4 regions of the Pseudactinotalea sp. Z1748 genome follow, and region 3 is predicted to be linked to each of the others. Evidence: predicted binding sites of a transcription regulator. Region 3 holds the regulator's gene; each other region holds the start of a gene.
The links. Region 3 encodes LexA, which represses DNA repair genes until DNA is damaged. Its sites were predicted from a motif close to TCGAACANNTGTTCGA; they were not measured.
Positions count from the first base shown of each region.

Region 1: uvrA (excinuclease ABC subunit UvrA) is a predicted target of LexA. The motif match lies at 2,795-2,810, and genes of this name have one in related genera.
Region 2: ACO0LU_RS16780 (DUF222 domain-containing protein) is a predicted target of LexA. The motif match lies at 1,826-1,841, and genes of this name have one in related genera.
Region 4: ACO0LU_RS00015 (DUF222 domain-containing protein) is a predicted target of LexA. The motif match lies at 1,724-1,739, and genes of this name have one in related genera.

Region 1 is NZ_JBMPQB010000003.1:253,356-257,546, reverse strand. It holds gene uvrA (excinuclease ABC subunit UvrA) at 1-2,765, opposite strand, end outside; gene ACO0LU_RS08490 (MBL fold metallo-hydrolase) at 2,918-3,601, shown strand; gene ACO0LU_RS08485 (YciI family protein) at 3,625-3,918, shown strand; gene ACO0LU_RS08480 (TerC family protein) at 3,926-4,191, opposite strand, start outside.
Region 2 is NZ_JBMPQB010000009.1:85,023-89,213, reverse strand. It holds gene ACO0LU_RS16790 (MFS transporter) at 1-67, opposite strand, end outside; gene ACO0LU_RS16785 (carboxyl transferase domain-containing protein) at 234-1,712, shown strand; gene ACO0LU_RS16780 (DUF222 domain-containing protein) at 1,856-3,337, shown strand; gene ACO0LU_RS16775 (MerR family transcriptional regulator) at 3,542-3,928, opposite strand.
Region 3 is NZ_JBMPQB010000004.1:161,360-165,550, reverse strand. It holds gene serA (phosphoglycerate dehydrogenase) at 1-25, shown strand, start outside; gene ACO0LU_RS10795 (DUF5302 domain-containing protein) at 58-255, opposite strand; gene nrdR (transcriptional regulator NrdR) at 371-841, opposite strand; gene ACO0LU_RS10785 (LysM peptidoglycan-binding domain-containing protein) at 944-1,447, opposite strand; gene lexA (transcriptional repressor LexA) at 1,821-2,558, shown strand; gene ACO0LU_RS10775 (metallophosphoesterase family protein) at 2,536-4,191, opposite strand, start outside.
Region 4 is NZ_JBMPQB010000001.1:1,759-5,949, reverse strand. It holds gene ACO0LU_RS00025 (phosphoketolase family protein) at 1-876, shown strand, start outside; gene ACO0LU_RS00020 (LppM family (lipo)protein) at 907-1,578, shown strand; gene ACO0LU_RS00015 (DUF222 domain-containing protein) at 1,761-3,095, shown strand; gene ACO0LU_RS00010 (amidase) at 3,211-4,191, opposite strand, start outside.

The sequences.
Region 1 (4,191 bases), on a different contig from region 3:
CTGGCCACCACGGTGCCACCACCGATGCCGCCCTCGGGACCCATGTCGATCACCCAGTCGGCGTTCTTGATCACATCGAGGTTGTGCTCGATCACCACCACGGTGTTGCCCTTGTCGACCAGGCCCTGCAGGACACCCATGAGTTTGCGGATGTCCTCGAAGTGCAGCCCGGTGGTCGGCTCGTCCAGCACGTAGACCGTGCGGCCGGAGGAGCGCTTCTGCAACTCCGAGGCGAGTTTGACGCGCTGAGCCTCACCGCCGGACAGGGTGGGGGCGGGCTGACCCAACCGCACGTACCCCAGGCCCACATCGACAAGGGTCTTCAGGTGCCGGGCCACGGCGGGCACGGCAGCGAAGAAGTCCGCGGCCTCGGTGATCGGCATGTCCAGCACCTCGGCCACCGTGCGGCCCTTGTAGTGCACCTCCAGGGTCTCGCGGTTGTACCGGGCCCCGTGGCACACCTCGCATGGCACGTAGACATCGGGCAGGAAGTTCATCTCGATCTTCAGCGTGCCGTCACCCGAGCACGCCTCACAGCGACCACCCTTGACGTTGAAGGAGAACCGGCCCGGGGTATACCCGCGCACCTTCGCCTCCTGGGTCTCGGCGAAGAGCTTGCGCACGTGGTCCCACACCCCGGTGTAGGTGGCCGGGTTGGAGCGCGGGGTCCGCCCGATCGGGCTCTGGTCCACGTGCACCACCTTGTCCAGGGTCTCCAGGCCGGTGACGCGCTTGTGTCGGCCCGGAACGGTGCGTGCCCCGTTGAGTTCGTTCGCCAGCACCTTGTACAGGATGGAGTCCACCAACGTGGACTTACCGGAGCCGGAGACCCCGGTGACGGCGATGAAACAGCCCAGCGGAAAGGGCACGGTGACGGACTTGAGGTTGTTCTCCCGCGCCCCGTGCACCACGATCTGGCGCTTCGGGTCCGGTTCGCGCCGTTGGGCCGGGATCGGGATCTCCCGTCGCCCGGCCAGATACGCCGCGGTCACCGAGTCCTCCTGGGTGAGCAGGTCGGCGTAACTACCCGAGTGCACGATCCGTCCGCCCAACTCCCCCGCTCCCGGCCCGATGTCCACGACCCAGTCGGCGGTCCGGATGGTGTCCTCATCGTGCTCGACCACGATCAGGGTGTTGCCCAGGTCACGCAGCCGGCTGAGGGTGTCGATCAGACGCCTGTTGTCACGTTGGTGCAGCCCGATGCTCGGCTCGTCCAGCACGTACAGCACCCCGACCAGGCCCGAGCCGATCTGGGTGGCCAGCCGGATCCGCTGGGCCTCCCCTCCGGAGAGGGTCCCCGCGGCCCGGGACATCGACAGGTAGTCGAGCCCGACGTCGAGCAAGAAGCCCATCCGGGCGTGGATCTCCTTGAGCACCTGGCCGGCGATCGCCGCCTCGCGGGGGCTCAGTTCGAGCGCGTCCAGGAACTCCTTGGCCTGGTCGATCGGCAGACTGCACACCTCGGCGATGGACTTGCCGCCGACGCGCACCGCGAGCACCTCGGGTTTCAATCGCGCCCCATGGCAGGCCGGGCACGGTACCTCCCGCATGTAGCCCTCGTAGCGTTCGCGGGACCAGTCCGAATCGGTCTCGGAGTGGCGCCGTTCGATGAAGGAGATCACCCCTTCGAAGCCGGTGGAGTAGGACCGCTCCCGGCCCCACCGGTTGCGGTAGCGCACGTGCACCTTGTGGTCCTTGCCGTGCAGGATCGCTTCCCTGGCGCGCCTCGGCAGGGCCCGCCACGGCACGTCCATGGAGAACTCGAGTTCCTCGCCCAGGGCGCCCAGCACCCGCTCGAAGTAGGCCGCCGACCCGGTGGTCCACGGCGCCACGGCACCCTCGGCCAACGTCAGGTCCTCATCCGGGATGACCAGATCCGGGTCCACCTCCAGGCGGGTCCCGATCCCGGTGCACTCGGGGCAGGCACCGTAGGGTGCGTTGAAGGAGAAGGTGCGCGGCTCGATCTCATCGAGTGTCAGTGGGTGGTCGTTCGGGCAGGCCCGGCGCTCGGAGAACCGGCGCACCCGCTCCGGGTCCTCCGGCTCGGCGTCGACCAGGTCCACCAGGAGCAGTCCCTCCGCGAGCCGCAACGCGGTCTCCACCGAATCGGTCAGTCGCTGGCGGATGTTCTCCCGGACCACCAGCCGGTCCACCACCACCTCGATGGTGTGCTTGAGGTTCTTCTCCAGCGTGGGCGGTTCTGCCAGTGGAACGGTCTCACCATCGACCCGAGCCCGGGCGAATCCTTGTGCGCCCAGGTCACGGAACAGGTCGGCGTACTCCCCCTTGCGGCCACGGACCACCGGAGCGAGCACCTGGAACCGGGTCCCCTCGGGCATCTGCCGCAACTGATCCACGATCTGCTGCGGGGTCTGGGCGATGATCTTCTCGTCACACACCGGGCAGTGCTGGGTACCGGCCCGGGCGTACAGCAACCGCAGGTAGTCATACACCTCGGTGATCGTGCCCACCGTGGAGCGCGGGTTGCGGTTGGTGGATTTCTGGTCGATCGAGACTGCGGGTGACAACCCCTCGATGAAGTCGACGTCCGGCTTGTCCATCTGCCCCAGGAACTGGCGGGCGTAGGCGGACAGGGATTCCACGTACCGGCGCTGCCCCTCGGCGAAGATCGTATCGAAGGCCAGCGACGACTTCCCCGAACCCGACAGCCCGGTGAAGACGATCAGCTGGTTCCGGGGGAGGTCGAGGTTGATGTTGCGCAGGTTGTGTTCCCGCGCGCCGCGGATCAGGAGGTGGTCACTCACGTCACCAATGGTAAACGCTGGCACCGACATCGTACAACTGTTCGACTGCGTGTGTTCGGCCACACCGCACCCGCCGGTCACCTGCGGTGCACCGGCCACACCGCACCCGCCGGTCACCTGCGGTGCACCGGCCACACCGGCACAATGGGTCGATGAACACCTCCGCAGCCTTCGTCCCCGGCCACGCCGAGCCCGGAGGTCCCAGCATCGCGTGGGACCTGGGCGTCGTGCAGATCCGCAAGGCCTCGGTATCGGAGCAGGACAACAACGCCTACCTGCTCACCGAGACTTCCTCCGGAGCGCACCTTCTCATCGACGCCGCCGATGATGCCGACCGGCTGTGCGCACTGCTCGCCGAGCCCGGCCCCGCCGGCGAGGTCGCCGCGATCGTGACCACGCACCAGCACTGGGACCACCACCGGGCCCTCCCGGCCCTGGTCGAGCACACCGGTGCGCCCGCCCTGGCAGGAGCCGACGACGCCGCGGCGCTGCCCGTGCCCGTGCACCGTCACCTCCGGCACGGGGACCGCGTGCGGCTGGGCGCGCAGCATCTGGACGTGATCGGACTGCGCGGACACACCCCCGGGTCGGTTGCGCTGGCCTGGACCGACACCAGCAGCGGGGTGGTGCACCTCTTCACCGGCGACAGCCTGTTCCCCGGGGGGGTGGGCCGAACCACGAGCGAGGAGGACTTCGACTCACTACTCACCGATGTGCAGACCAGGATCTTCGACGTCTACGACGACGATGCCGTGGTCCACCCCGGGCACGGCGACAACACCACCCTGGGCGCCGAACGTCCCGAACTGGACCATTGGCGCGAACGCCGGTGGTGAGCCTCGCGTACTAAGGTCGGCGCATGAGGATCTTCGCCGTCGAGTACATCTATGACGTCCAGCGCACCGAGGACCTGAACGAACTGCGGCCCTCGCACCGGGAGTTCCTCGGGAGACTGCACGACGAGGGCACGCTCCTGGCCTCCGGTCCATGGCTGGACAATGCGGCCCCGGGTGCCCTGCTGATCCTGCGCGGCGAGTCCGACGCCGAGGTGTCCCGCCTGCTCGACGAGGACCCGTTCCAGCGGGCCAAGTTGATCACGCACCGTACCCTGCGTGCCTGGAAGCCGGTTTTCGGGCCGTTCGAGGACGACTGAGCAATCTTCAGTTCCCCAGTGCCCGCGGTGGTTTCACCGGCTTGGGCTTACCCTTCCGCCGGCGTCCGATCGTCAACGAGGCCACCGTGGTGACGATCAGGATGCTCAGGACCGCCAGCAGGGAAACATTCGTCGGGATCTCCGGCACCACCTCGATCGGCTCACCGCTGTTGAGGAAGGGCAGGTCGTTCTCGTGCAGAGCGTGGATGATGGCCTTCACCCCGATCAGCGTCAGGATCGCGGCGAGTCCGTAATGCAGGTAGACGAGTTTGT
Region 2 (4,191 bases), on a different contig from region 3:
CGAGGTTCGCCTCGGCCTGCACATCGCGCGTCATCACTGCCTCGTACAGGCGCCGGCTGATGCTCACGACCGCAGCCTACGGCGCCACCCGCGCCCCGCACCCCAAAGCCGGACTGGACGCGGCAAACAATGCCCAAGGGGCCCGGGGTGCACTGGCAATGATGCCTATGTCCGGCGCGCGGCAGGTGAACTAGCGTGAGCGGCACAGCAGGTGCCGGCGAAGGAGCGTAGGTGTGACCAGGATTTCGGTGCACGAGGTCATCAGCACGGTGCTTGATCCCGACACGTTCTCCTCGTGGGACACCCCGCCGGTCCAGCCCGATTACGGCCCGCAGTACGCCGCCCAACTAGCCCGGGCCACCCAGCGCAGCAGTGCCGACGAGGCGGTCGTCACCGGGGGTGCCCTCATCGGCGGGTACCGGGTCGCCGTCATCGTCGGCGACTTCGACTTCCTCGCCGGCTCCCTCGGTGCCGCGGCCAGCGAGCGGATCACACTGGCCTTCGAACGGGCAACCGCCGAGGGGTTGCCGGTGCTGGCCTCACCGATGTCCGGCGGCACCCGGATGCAGGAAGGCACCCCCGCGTTCCTGCACATGATCAAGATCAGCCAGGCCGTGCTGGCCCACCGCGCCGCCGGGCTGCCCTACCTGGTCTACCTGCGCGACCCCACCACCGGTGGCGCGCTGGCGTCGTGGGGGTCCCTGGGTCACCTGACCATCGCCCAGCCCGGGGCACTCGTGGGGCTCCTCGGTCCGCGGGTGCGGGAGATCATGCTCGGCGAACCGCTGCCCGAGGGGGTGCAACGGTCCGAGAGCCTGGCCCGCAAGGGTGTGATCGACGGGGTGGTGCCGCTGCGAGAACTGCGGACGACGGCGGTCAAGGCCCTGCGGGTGCTGACCTCGCCCCAGGAGCCGGTCGGGGAGCGGTTCGACGCGGAGGGGATCGCCACCGACCGGGCTCCGTGGGACTCGGTCCAGGCGACCCGCAATCCGGAGCGGCCCCGGCTGCACCACCTGCTGCACCACGCTGCGGAGGTGTTCATCCCGCTGCGCGGCACCGGGACCGGGGAGTCCGACGGGACGATCACGGTGGGCCTGGTCCGGTTCCCCGGGCTGTCCTGTGTGCTCATTGGCCAGGACCGGCGCCCCCGCCGGGACGCCTCGCTCAGCCCGGCGGCGCTGCGGGTGGCCCAACGCGGCTTCCACCTGGCCGAGGAGCTGGACCTGCCGCTGGTCACCGTGATCGACTCACCGGGCCCGGAGTTGACCACCGAGGCCGAGCACGGCGGGCTGGCCGGGGAGATCGCGCGTACGGTGGCGGCGCTGGCCACGGTGCGGGTGCCGGTGGTCTCCACGATCCTGGGCGAGGGAAACGGTGTGGCCGCCCTGGCCCTGCTGCCGGCCGATCGCACCGTGTGCGCCGAGAACGGCTGGGTGGCGCCGCTGCCGCCGGAGGGTGCCAGCGCGATCATCCACCGCACCGCGGACCGTGCTGCGGATATGGCGGCGGCGCACCGCATCCGGGCGGTGGACCTGCTCGAGATGGGTGCCGTCAACGAGATCGTGCCCGAGCGGCCCGACGCCGCAGAGGAACCTGCCGAGTTCTGCCGCCGGCTGATCGCCTCGGCCACGGCCCAGCTTGCTGAGCTTGTGGCGATGAAGACCGAGGAGCGCCTGCGGATTCGCCACGACCGCTACCGGTCGATGACGTAGCCCGGGTTGTTGCCGGTGGTGGCTGCGGTGCGTGGCGGCGGCGGCCAGACTACGCCCGGAGGGGGACGACTCGGCACCAAGTAATCGCAACAGAAATCGTTCGAACCCTTGATTCGAACGCGCGTTCGTAGTAGTGTTGGTTCATGGCGGTACACCCTCTCCCCAGCATCTCGCCCACCCAGGGCGTGCATGCGGCGCTGGATGAGTTGGCGCAGATGGATCCGGGTGGGCTGAGCGATGTGGGTCAGGCGCAGTTGCTGGTGGACCTCAAGCGGATCGAGTCGCGGGTGTGCGCGTACCGCCTCAAGGTGTTGGTGGCCGCGGAGAAGGCCAAGGCGGCCGAGCGGGCCGGGGATGCGGACACGGCATCGTGGGCGGCGAAGCGCACCAATGAAGATGGCCGCGAAACCAGCCGGCAGACGAGGTTGGCCACGCGGATCAAGGACCGCAGTTCGACGCAGAAGGCGCTGGACGGGGGAGAGATCTCCCAGGAGCACGCCGAGACGATTGTGGGCGCGGGAGAGAAACTCCCGGAGGATCTCAGCGCCGCGGAACGCAAGCGGGTCGAGGATGACCTGGTTGAGAAGGCCAAGACGATGCCGCCCTCGGTGTTGCGGCAACGGGCTCGCCGAGCGCTGGAAGCCATCGAGAGGCAGCGTGATGAGGTCGATGCTCACGAAGAGGGCCAGGTGGCCGATGAGGAGGAGCGGGCCCGGGCGCGCACCAGGGTGACCCTTCGGGATAACCAGGATGGAACGGTCACGGGCCACTTCACCGTTCCGGTGTTCCATGGGCACCTGTTGCGCAAGTTGCTTCAGACCATGACCGCGCCGCGCCGGGAGAACGGCAAGGAGCAAGGTGGCGCAGCCGGTGGAAGCGTTGAGGATTGCGGATCCGGCAGCGCAGCCGCGGTCGGGAGCGTGGCCGGTGCTGGCGGTGCTGGCGGTGCTGGCGGTGCTGGCGGTGCGGGTGGCGCGGGTGGCGCGGGTGGCGCGGGTAGGGCCGGAGGTGCGGGTGGCGCGGGTAGGGCCGGAAGTGTCGGGGCGGGTGCATCGGCGGAGGAGCCGGGCGATCTGGTCGGTCTGCCTGATCCGGGTCGGGTGGCCCAAGCCAGGCGGGCCGACTGGGCCCACGCCCACGGCCTGGCGCTGTGTGAGTTGATCGAGCACCTGCCCACCGATCACCTGAGCCCCAAGACCGCCGCGACGATCGTGGTCACCCTCGATGAAGAGGTGCTGCGCGGGCGGCTGGCAGCAGGCGGGTTGGACACCGGGGAGAAGATCTCCGCCGCCCAGGCGCGCCAACTGGCCTGCAACTCCGGGATGGTTCCGGTGGTGCTGGGTGGGAAGTCGGTACCGCTGGACCTGGGTCATAGCGCCCGGTTCTTCAGCGAATCCCAGCGCACCGCACTGTCGGTCCAGCACGCCGCCTGTGCTGCCGACGGCTGTCAACGACCGTATGCGTGGTGCGAGTTGCACCATCTGAAACCGTGGGCCGACGGCGGGCGCACCGATCTGGACCAGGCAGTGCCGCTATGCCACCGACATCATCGGCTCATCCACGATCATCGCTACCACCACACCCGCTCGCCAGGGGGCACGGTCACCTTCGCGATGCGCCAATAGGGCGCGGGCGTTGTGCAGGTGAGGTGTGGGATGCAGCCGGCGGTGCGGGAGATAAGTGTTGCGCGCGATCGATCCGGGACTGGCTGGAACAGACCCCGCCGCGCTGACCCGCACTGACCCGCGAGCGCACCGTGGCCGGGCGGGTGCTGGACGAACCCGGATCGCCCAGCGGGCGCGTAGGGAGGCGCCCGCGTGTGAGGTCGGCTAGGGCTGGGCGGAGCGTTGGTCCAGTTGGGCGATGAACGACTCGGCGGCGGCGAGTTGAGCCGCGAGTCCGTCACGCCGTGTGGCGGCCGCTTCCCGGAGGGCGACGAGCTGGCTCGTGAGCTCGGCGCGGCGGGAGGCGGTGGGCTCAGTGTCGAGTTCGGCGATCAGGTCGAGGACTTCGCGCATCTCCTCCAGGCTGTACTCCAGCGGCTTCATCTTCTTGATGAGTTCGAACTTGGAGACGTCGCTGTCGGTATAGAGCCGGAAGCCGCCTTCGGTCCTACTGGAGGGAGTGACCAGACCGACTTCGCCGTAGTGACGAATGGTGCGCTGGGACAGGCCGGTGCGTTCAGATACCTCCCCGATCTGCATGTGCGCAGCCATAGCCCTCCTTCTCCGGTGGCCAAACTCTACCGGCTGGTTCTCCCGCACTACCGGGTCGAGCGAAGGCGACGGCAGCACCGTCGACGGCCTGCACGCCGAGGGCGAGGAACGTCACACAAACTCTACCCTCTCGTTAGGGTAGAGTTTCCGGCGGACTGCGCAGGTGCCGTCGATGATGCCCAGCACCTGGGCGCCTCGACGCTCAACGGCGCGCCGTGATCGTGACCATTGGCGAGTACCGCCGCTGAACCCCCGGAGTCTCT
Region 3 (4,191 bases):
CCGCGAACTCAACGGGTCGGTCTAGGCACCCTTCGGACCGGGCACCGAGCGAGGAACTCAGCCGGTCTTACGCGGCCGGAACGTCCGTTTGGGCTCGCCGACCACCTCCGGCCCGTGCACCGACCCGGTGTTCCGGACTCCATCTGCGGTGGGGTGCTCACCCGCGTTCTTGCGATCGAGCGCCTCGCGCATCTTCGCCTTGGCATCGGCCATCAGCCGATCGGGGCTTTCGGATCCGTTCTTCTTCGATGACATCAACAGTCCTCCCTGAACTCACCACGGACCGGGACCTCGTCCCGGGGTGGCTCATCCGCAACCTTGCCGGGTCCGGCGCGAACACGCCAGCGGATAAACCCCCGGCCATGCAACCTCAGGCGTACTGCTCCGAGGCAGGATTGCGGTCCAACTTCAACGCGGTGATCGCAGCCTCGAAGTCCTCGAGGGAGGTGAAGTTCTGGTAGACGCTGGCAAAGCGCAGGTACGCCACCTCGTCCAGCGCCCGCAGCGGCCCCAGCGTCGCCAAACCGACCTCGTGGGAGTCGATCTCGGCCACGCCGGTGGCGCGGATGGACTCCTCCACCTGCTGGGCCAGCAGCGCCAGGTCATCGGCGGAGACCGGGCGACCCTGACACGCCTTGCTCACCCCGGCCACGACCTTCTCCCGGCTGAACGGCTCCATCGCCCCCGATCGCTTGATCACCGTGAGGCTGGTGCTCTCCACCGTGGTGAAGCGGCGCGAGCACTCGGGACAGTGCCGCCGGCGGCGGATACTGCCGCCATCGTCGGCGGTGCGGGAGTCCACCACCCGCGAGTCGGGGTTACGGCAGTACGGGCAATGCATCGGCGCGTCCCTTCCCGGCTTGGTGACGGCGTGCTCGGTGCACACACAATGCCACATATGGCTACCGGTGTGGGACGTCGCCCTCCAGCGGGTTCCTCAGCCCTACGGGACGCTCAACTCCTGGCCGGCGTGCACGGTGGAGTGCTCCAGCCCGTTCATGCCGCGGATGGTCTCCACCACCTGGCGCAGGTCCTGCCCCGGATCGGCGATCTCACTCGCGATCACCCACAGGCTCTCGCCCGGCTGGACCACCACGGTGGAGACCTCGGCCGGCGTCTGCGCATCCGGGGCCAGCAGGGTGCCGAGCCCACCGCCCACGGCGATCGCCAGCGCGAAGCCAAGCGCGACCAGTACCCGCCGTCCGCGGGTGGTCAGCCGCAGGGGGGCGTGTTCGCGCGCCCTGGCCGGGCGAACCGGTGCAGCCGGGCGAACCGGTGCCGCCGGGCGAACCGGTGCTGCCACCAGGGGCGTCACGGGACGGGTCCGGCCGACCGAGCCCTCGGTCCGCTGGGGTACGAGGGCACTCAGCCCGTCGCGCTGCGGCGCAGCCTTCGGGGCCTCCGGGGCCGAAGCCGCTCCGGGTGCCGAGGAGACTGCGGGAACCACGCTGAGGTGACAGGTCGAGTTACGTGCAGGTCCGGCGTGCCCGCAGGGGCGCGTCCGCGACCGCCGCAGGGCTGCCCGCCGGGTCGAGGTGCTGGGGTGGATCGCCAGTGCACTCATCGGATTACTCCTCGGGCCACGTCCGGGACTGGCAACCGGCCGATCCTCGAACTGATGTTCTGCGAACACATGTATGGACAGTAACACAGCCGTTCGATAGAGTCGACACGCCAGTCGAACAGATGTTTCCTGTTCGGCGCCGTAACGCCTAGGCTTGGGAACGTCATGGGGAACACCCCACCACCGACCCCTGACATCGCGGTGACGGGACCATGGCAGAGCCGCTCGCAACCGCACCGAACCGCAGGAGGACACGATGGCCGAGGGACCCAAGGACGCCAGCCAGCAGCACCCGGACCAGACCGGCCACTCCCCCGGTCTGACCGCCCGGCAACAGCGGATCATGGACTCGATCCGCACCAATATCGAGACCAAGGGGTACCCGCCGACGATGCGCGAGATCGGCACCGCCGTGGGCCTGGCCAGCCCGTCATCGGTGAAGTACCAGCTCCAGGTCCTGGAGGAGAAGGGGTACCTGCGCCGGGACCCGATCTCCACCCGCGCGATCGAGATCCTGGATCCCCACGGCACGGCTCCGGCGCAAGAGAGCCCGGCACCGGCTTCGGCCCGCGGCCCGAAACAGTTCTTCAGCACCGACTCCGAGGAGCAGGTGGACGCCTCGCCCAGTTACGTCCCGGTGGTCGGGCGGATCGCAGCGGGCGGCCCGGTGCTGGCCGAGCAGTCGGTGGAGGACGTCTTTCCGCTGCCGCGCCAATTGGTCGGCGACGGCGACCTGTTCCTGCTCAAGGTCACCGGCGACTCGATGATCGACGCCGCGATCTGCGACGGCGACTTCGTCGTGGTGCGTCAGCAGCCGGTGGCCGAGAACGGTGAGATCGTCGCGGCGATGATCGACGGTGAGGCCACGGTCAAGACGCTCAAGCGCACCGAGGGCGAGGTCTGGCTGATGCCGGCCAACTCCGCCTACTCCCCGATCGAGGGATCCGACGCCCAGATCCTGGGCCGGGTGGTCAGCGTCCTGCGCTCGGTGTGACCCGCCCGTCCGGTCCGATCCGCAGGCACACCTCGTCGTCGTAGGTGCGTCGCTCGATCCGAAGCACCCGGTAGTGCGAGTCCAGGACCGGGAAGGCGTGGATCGGCTGCAGCGTCAACCGGGCTCCGGTCCCGGTGCGCTCGAGATTGATGTCCAGGTAGCCGTAGTGCTTGCCACCCTCACGCAGCACCGGGTTGCCGTCGCCGGCCACCTCCCAGCGCTCCGGAGCGTCCTGGTCGGCCGTCCAGGCCCGGTGCGGGTTGTACCGCAGGAGCTCCCCATCACCCCCTCGCAGTTCGCCACCCAGGCTGTCCCCGGCCACACCGACGTCGTAGTAGAGCACCCCGGGTGAGCCTTCGTCGCCGTCGGGCACTACCGAGCGCTCGAACAGTTCACTGTGCCCGCAGAGCACCGCGGCCACGCCGAATTCACTGAACATCCGATGGAACCTGCGCATCGGGGTCCCGCCCTGGCCGGTAGAGAACTCGTGATCCATCGGTAGGCCGTGCGCGCCGCTGGAGTAGGGCACGTGGTGGAACTGGACCAGGATGATCCGGCCCTGCGCCCGGGCGTCGGCCAGATTCTCCTCGGCCCAGCGCCACTGCGGCCTGCCGGGGGCGATGTCGTTCAGGTCCGTGCCACCGGCGGCGGTGTACTCCGCTGCGGTGAAGTGGTCCTGGGTATCGGCGCCCGGGCCTCGGTAGGCCCGTCCGGTGAGGGGCTGGGCGTACCGGGACCGATGGTCGTCGGGCTCGCCGTTCGAGGAGTCCAGCGTCAGGATCGTGAGTGGTCCGTGGTCGAGGCGGTAGTAGCCCCGGCCCCTCGCCCCGTCCGGGCCCGGGAAGTGGGCGTGGTACTTGGCCCGGGCCCGCACCACCGGGGAACGGTCCGACGGCGTGCCGTACCGGCCGTTGCGGGCGCCGAAGTTCTCCCAGTTTCCCAGCGCAGGCAGGAGCGGTGCCCGCGAGAGCAGGCCCGAGGGGGCGTTGATCGTGAAGAACTCATCCCAGGCGGGCTGGTAGCCCCCGCCGCCGACCAGGTCACCGGGATGCAGGATCAGGTCCGCCTCCTCCTGGGCGATCATGCTCACCACCGCCCGGTAGCCCTCCGTCTTGGTGAGCGGGTAGCGCAGGACGGGCCGGCCGGCGGTGTGCTCCGCCACGCCGAAGACCTCCCGCCACAAGCCGTGCGGGTCGGGGCGGGACTCCCCGCCGGGGCCGGCCGGCCAGGAGCGATGCGTCACCCGCCCGGCCGGTGCGGTCTCGGAGTCCGAGAGCGCCACCAGGTGAATCTGCTGCCAGGACCCGTCGGTGGGAGCGGTGCGGAAGGCGGCACGGTGCTGCTCGCCGTCCTGGGTGACCGTGTAGGCGTACCGCGTGTGTGGCCGCAATCCGGTCAGGACGACGACGTGGCGGACGTTCCCGTCCGGGTACAGCCAGGAGCCGGGCGCCAGACCCTCGATGAGTTCGGTGCGCTCGGCCTCGGTAGGGCTCAACACGTCGAGGGCCTCGGGCCGGGACGTGACCGGCCCGGGCGCGCCCGGTCCGGTCACAACGACTTCTCCGGGTTCATCGGTGTGGGAGAACCAGATGATCGTCATGCCGGTGCTGCTCGGTGCGTGCAGGTAGGGCCG
Region 4 (4,191 bases), on a different contig from region 3:
TCCTCGCACGTGTGGCGCCAGGACCACAACGGCTTCTCCCACCAGGACCCCGGCTTCATCGACCATGTGATGAACAAGAAGGCTGAGGTGGTACGGGTGTACCTGCCACCGGACGCGAATACGTTGCTGAGCGTCTACGACCAGATCCTGGGCACCCGGGACTTCGTCAACGTGGTGGTGGCCGGCAAGCAGCCCGGCCCGCAGTGGCTGGACATGGAGGCCGCGATCGCCCACTGCGCCCGCGGCGTGGGCGTGTGGGACTGGGCCGGCTCCGAGGTGGAAGGGGAGGACCCGGACGTGGTGCTGGCCTGCGCCGGGGACATTCCCACCATCGAGACCCTGGCTGCCGCCGGCCTGCTGCGCGAGTACCTGCCGGACCTGAAGGTGCGGGTGGTGAACGTGGTGGACCTGATGCGCCTGCAGGATGACCGGGAGCACTCGCACGGGATGTCCGATCGCGACTTCGACACGGTGTTCACCAAGGACAAGCCGATCCTCTTCGCCTACCACGGCTACCCGTGGCTGATCCATCGGCTGACCTACCGGCGCACGAACCACCCGAACCTGCACGTGCGCGGGTACAAGGAGGAGGGCACCACCACCACGCCGTTCGACATGGTGATGCTGAACGACTTGGACCGCTACCACCTGGTGATGGACGTGATCGACCGGGTGCCGCAGTTGGGCAGCCGGTACGCGGGATTGCGCCAGGAGATGAGCGATGCCCGCCTGACGGCCCGGCAGTACACCCGCGACCACGGTGTGGACATCCCCGAGGTGGCCGACTGGGTGTGGCCGGACGCGGCCGACTCGGGCACCGTCTCCGGCTCGAACGCCCAAGCGGCTGCGACCGATACCGGCGCGGACCACGGCTGAGCCTTCGCCGCACGATGGCACACTCGGAGGATGATGTCGCGGATCTGGCGCCCGGTGGGCGCAGTCCTGATCGCGCTCGTGGTGCTCACCGGCTGCGTGCGCCTGGACGGCGGGGTGACCATCAGCACCGATGACACCCTGTCCGGCGACGTGGTGGTCGCCGTCAGCCAGGCCTGGGCCGAGGCCAATGGTCAGGATCCCTACGCGCTGCAGCGCATCCTGGACGAGGAGATCGCCGCGGCCCCGGATGCCGGCATCGCCGCGGAGCCGTTCGAGGACGGCGAGTACATCGGGGCCACGTTGACGCTGACGGACGTGCCGATCGAGCGGATCGAGGAGTCCACCTCCGGCGCATTGATCGTCGCCGCCGAGGAGGACGGACACGTCGTGGCCGGGCGGTTCGGTGACCTCGACCTCACCGCACCGGACGGGGCCGAGGGGGACGAGCAGGTCGCCACGCCGTGGATGATCGACTTGTCGGTGACCTTCCCGGAGGCTGTCACCGACCACGACGGTACCCTGGTGGGCCGCACCGTCTCCTGGGACCTGGAGCCCGGTGATGACACCCTCTTCGCCACCACCGCAGGCAGCGGCTTCTCCCTACCGGTTCCGGTTCCGGTGCTGCTGTTCGGGCTGCTGCTGGTGGGGACCGGCCTCTGGCTCGTCATCAGCCGACGACGGCGGCAGGCAGCGGGCGAGTAGCACTGACTCGCCGTAGGTGGTCGGCCCGGGCGGGCGTCGGCGACCTCCCGGCCTCTCACCCGAGCGTTCAACTGCACAGTTATCCCCAGGCCGGGCGTCCACAGCGGCGCCCGATATGAACCGCTATCCACAGCGCTAAAGTGGTTCGAACGTTTGTCGGAGGTGGGTTGTAGGTTCGACTCATGTCCATCACCCAGGACCCACCGATGATCCAGGCACCGGCCGTGTTGGCTCAGGTCGCCTCGGTCGTTGGCGAGATGGCCGCCGGTGGGTGGTGGCGGGTGGGTGAGTCAGACCTGGGCCAGGCGCTGGCGCAGGCGGGTCGGATCCGCCACGAGGTGGCCCGGCTCGAGGCCCACGCCGCAGCCGAAGCGATCGCCCGCGGATTACCGGCAGGCCAGGCAATGACGGCGGTGGACTACCTGGTCAAGGTGGGAAGCCAGTACGCCCCGGCGCCACCGCGGGGGCAAGCGATCCACACCGCGCGCATCGCCGCAACGATCAACAATCCCGCACCCGGTGTGGAGAACACCCTTTCCGGGTTCGATGCCGGGCTGATCAGCACCTCGAAGGCCTCAGCGATCATTCAGTTCCACGACGAGGTGGAACCGATCTGCGACACCGAGGCCCTCGCCACCACGATGAAGACGATCAACGAAGGCGCGACCGACCAGGTCCAACCTCCCGACCCGAAGAACGAGGAGGACGACCAGGGCGACCACGGGAACGGCGCCGAAGGACCTGGCGGGCCACCGGTACGCCGATGCGGCTGGACCGAACGGCAACTGTCGCTCCTGCTGCGCCGAGCACGGCGAACCATCAAACCAGCCAAGGACTTGGAAGCCGAGGAGAACGGGCAGCGGATCCGGCGAGCCCTCTACACCCTGCCCGCAGCCGGCGGGATGACCGAGTACCGGATCTTCCTCGACCCCGAAGGGGCGGCCATCATCGACGCCACCCTCTCAGCGCTGTCCAAGCCGCAGCCGGCCGAGGACGGCACGCCCGATCCGCGCAGCGCACCCCGCCGCCGGGCCGAGGCCCTAATGACCATCATCCAACGGGGCGTCTCCGCCCCCGAGGGAACCTCCCAGACCACCAAAGCCCAGGTGTTCATCACCATCGCCCTGAGCGACCTACGGTCCCAGACCAACGGCGCCGGTATCACGATGACCGGTCAGGTGCTCTCCCCAGAAACCATCCGGCGCATGGCCTGTGATGCCTCGATCATCCCCGCAGTGCTGGGTTCGGAGGGAGAGATCCTGGATCAGGGACGTGATGAGCGCCTGTTCACCCGCGCACAACAGCGAGCCCTGTGGCATCGCGACAAGGGGTGCTCGTTCCCAGGCTGCACCATCCCTGCCCAGTGGTGCCAAGCCCATCACGTCCAGTTCTGGGCCGACGGCGGACACACCAACCTGGACAACGGAGCCCTGCTGTGCCAACGACACCACACCCACGTCCACAGCAACGGCCTAACCGCCACCATCACCCCAACCGGGGCCACCTGGCATACCTGAATGTCCCGCCCCACACCCGGCCACCACCGCCGGGCCCGCATCCTTGCGCCAGACATCAATGACACTCCACACCGCAACGACAAGGCGTCCCAAGAGCGGCGCAAACCGGGCAGCGTCAGTGGAGTACGGCGCGGCGGTGCGCCCAGGGGGCGGCGCGCTCCAGGTCTGCGGCCAGGGACAGCAGCACGTCCTCACCCCCGGGTGCCACCGAGGCCAGGGTGACGCCGAAGGGCAATGCCGGCTCGCCGTCGTCGGGTTCGGCGTGGTGCAGCGGGAGGGAGATCGCGGCCTTGCCGATGATGTTCAGGCTGGAGGTCCACGGAGTGAACTCCATCTGGGCCTGGAAGTCCGCGGCCGGGTCCTCATCGTTGCGGATCGCGCCGATCGCCGGTGGTGGGGTAGCCAGCGACGGGGTGAGGATCACATCGAAGTCGGCCCACCGGCGTGCGGCCTGGCGGGTGAGGCGCTGCCCGCCGAGCACGGCTTCGGCGTAAGTCGGCCCGGTGACATCCTTGCCGGCCTCGCGCAGCCACCGGGTGAGCGGGCGCAGGGCGCTCTCACCCCCGGGCGGCAGCGGGATGGACGTGGCCAGGACGGCCCACATCGGACGGAACGGGGCCCACTCCTCGGCGTTGAAGGGAACCGCCGCGGTATCGAGGTGGTGGCCCATGCCGGTGAGCAGGCGCGCCGCCTTGTCCACGGCGGCCAGGGCCTGGGGATGGATCCCCACATCGGCGATGATCGGTTCGGTGAGCACCCCGATCCGGAGCGGCGCGGCGGAGCGTGCGGCGGCCTCGACGAAACGGGTCGCGACGGGCGGGGCGCTGTAGGTATCGCCGGGCCAGGCGTGCGCCAGGACGTCCAGCGCAATCGCGGTGTCGGCAACGGTGCGGGTGAGGACGCCGTTGGTGGACAGGCCGGGGCCATCCAGGCCGTGCGGGCCGGGGCTGATGCGCCCGCGTGCGGGCTTCAAGCCCACCAAGCCACAAGCCCCGGCGGGGATGCGGATCGAACCGCCTCCGTCTGAGCCGTGGGCGATCGGGGTGATCCCTGCTGCCACCGCGGCCGCCGCGCCACCGGATGAGCCGCCCGCGGT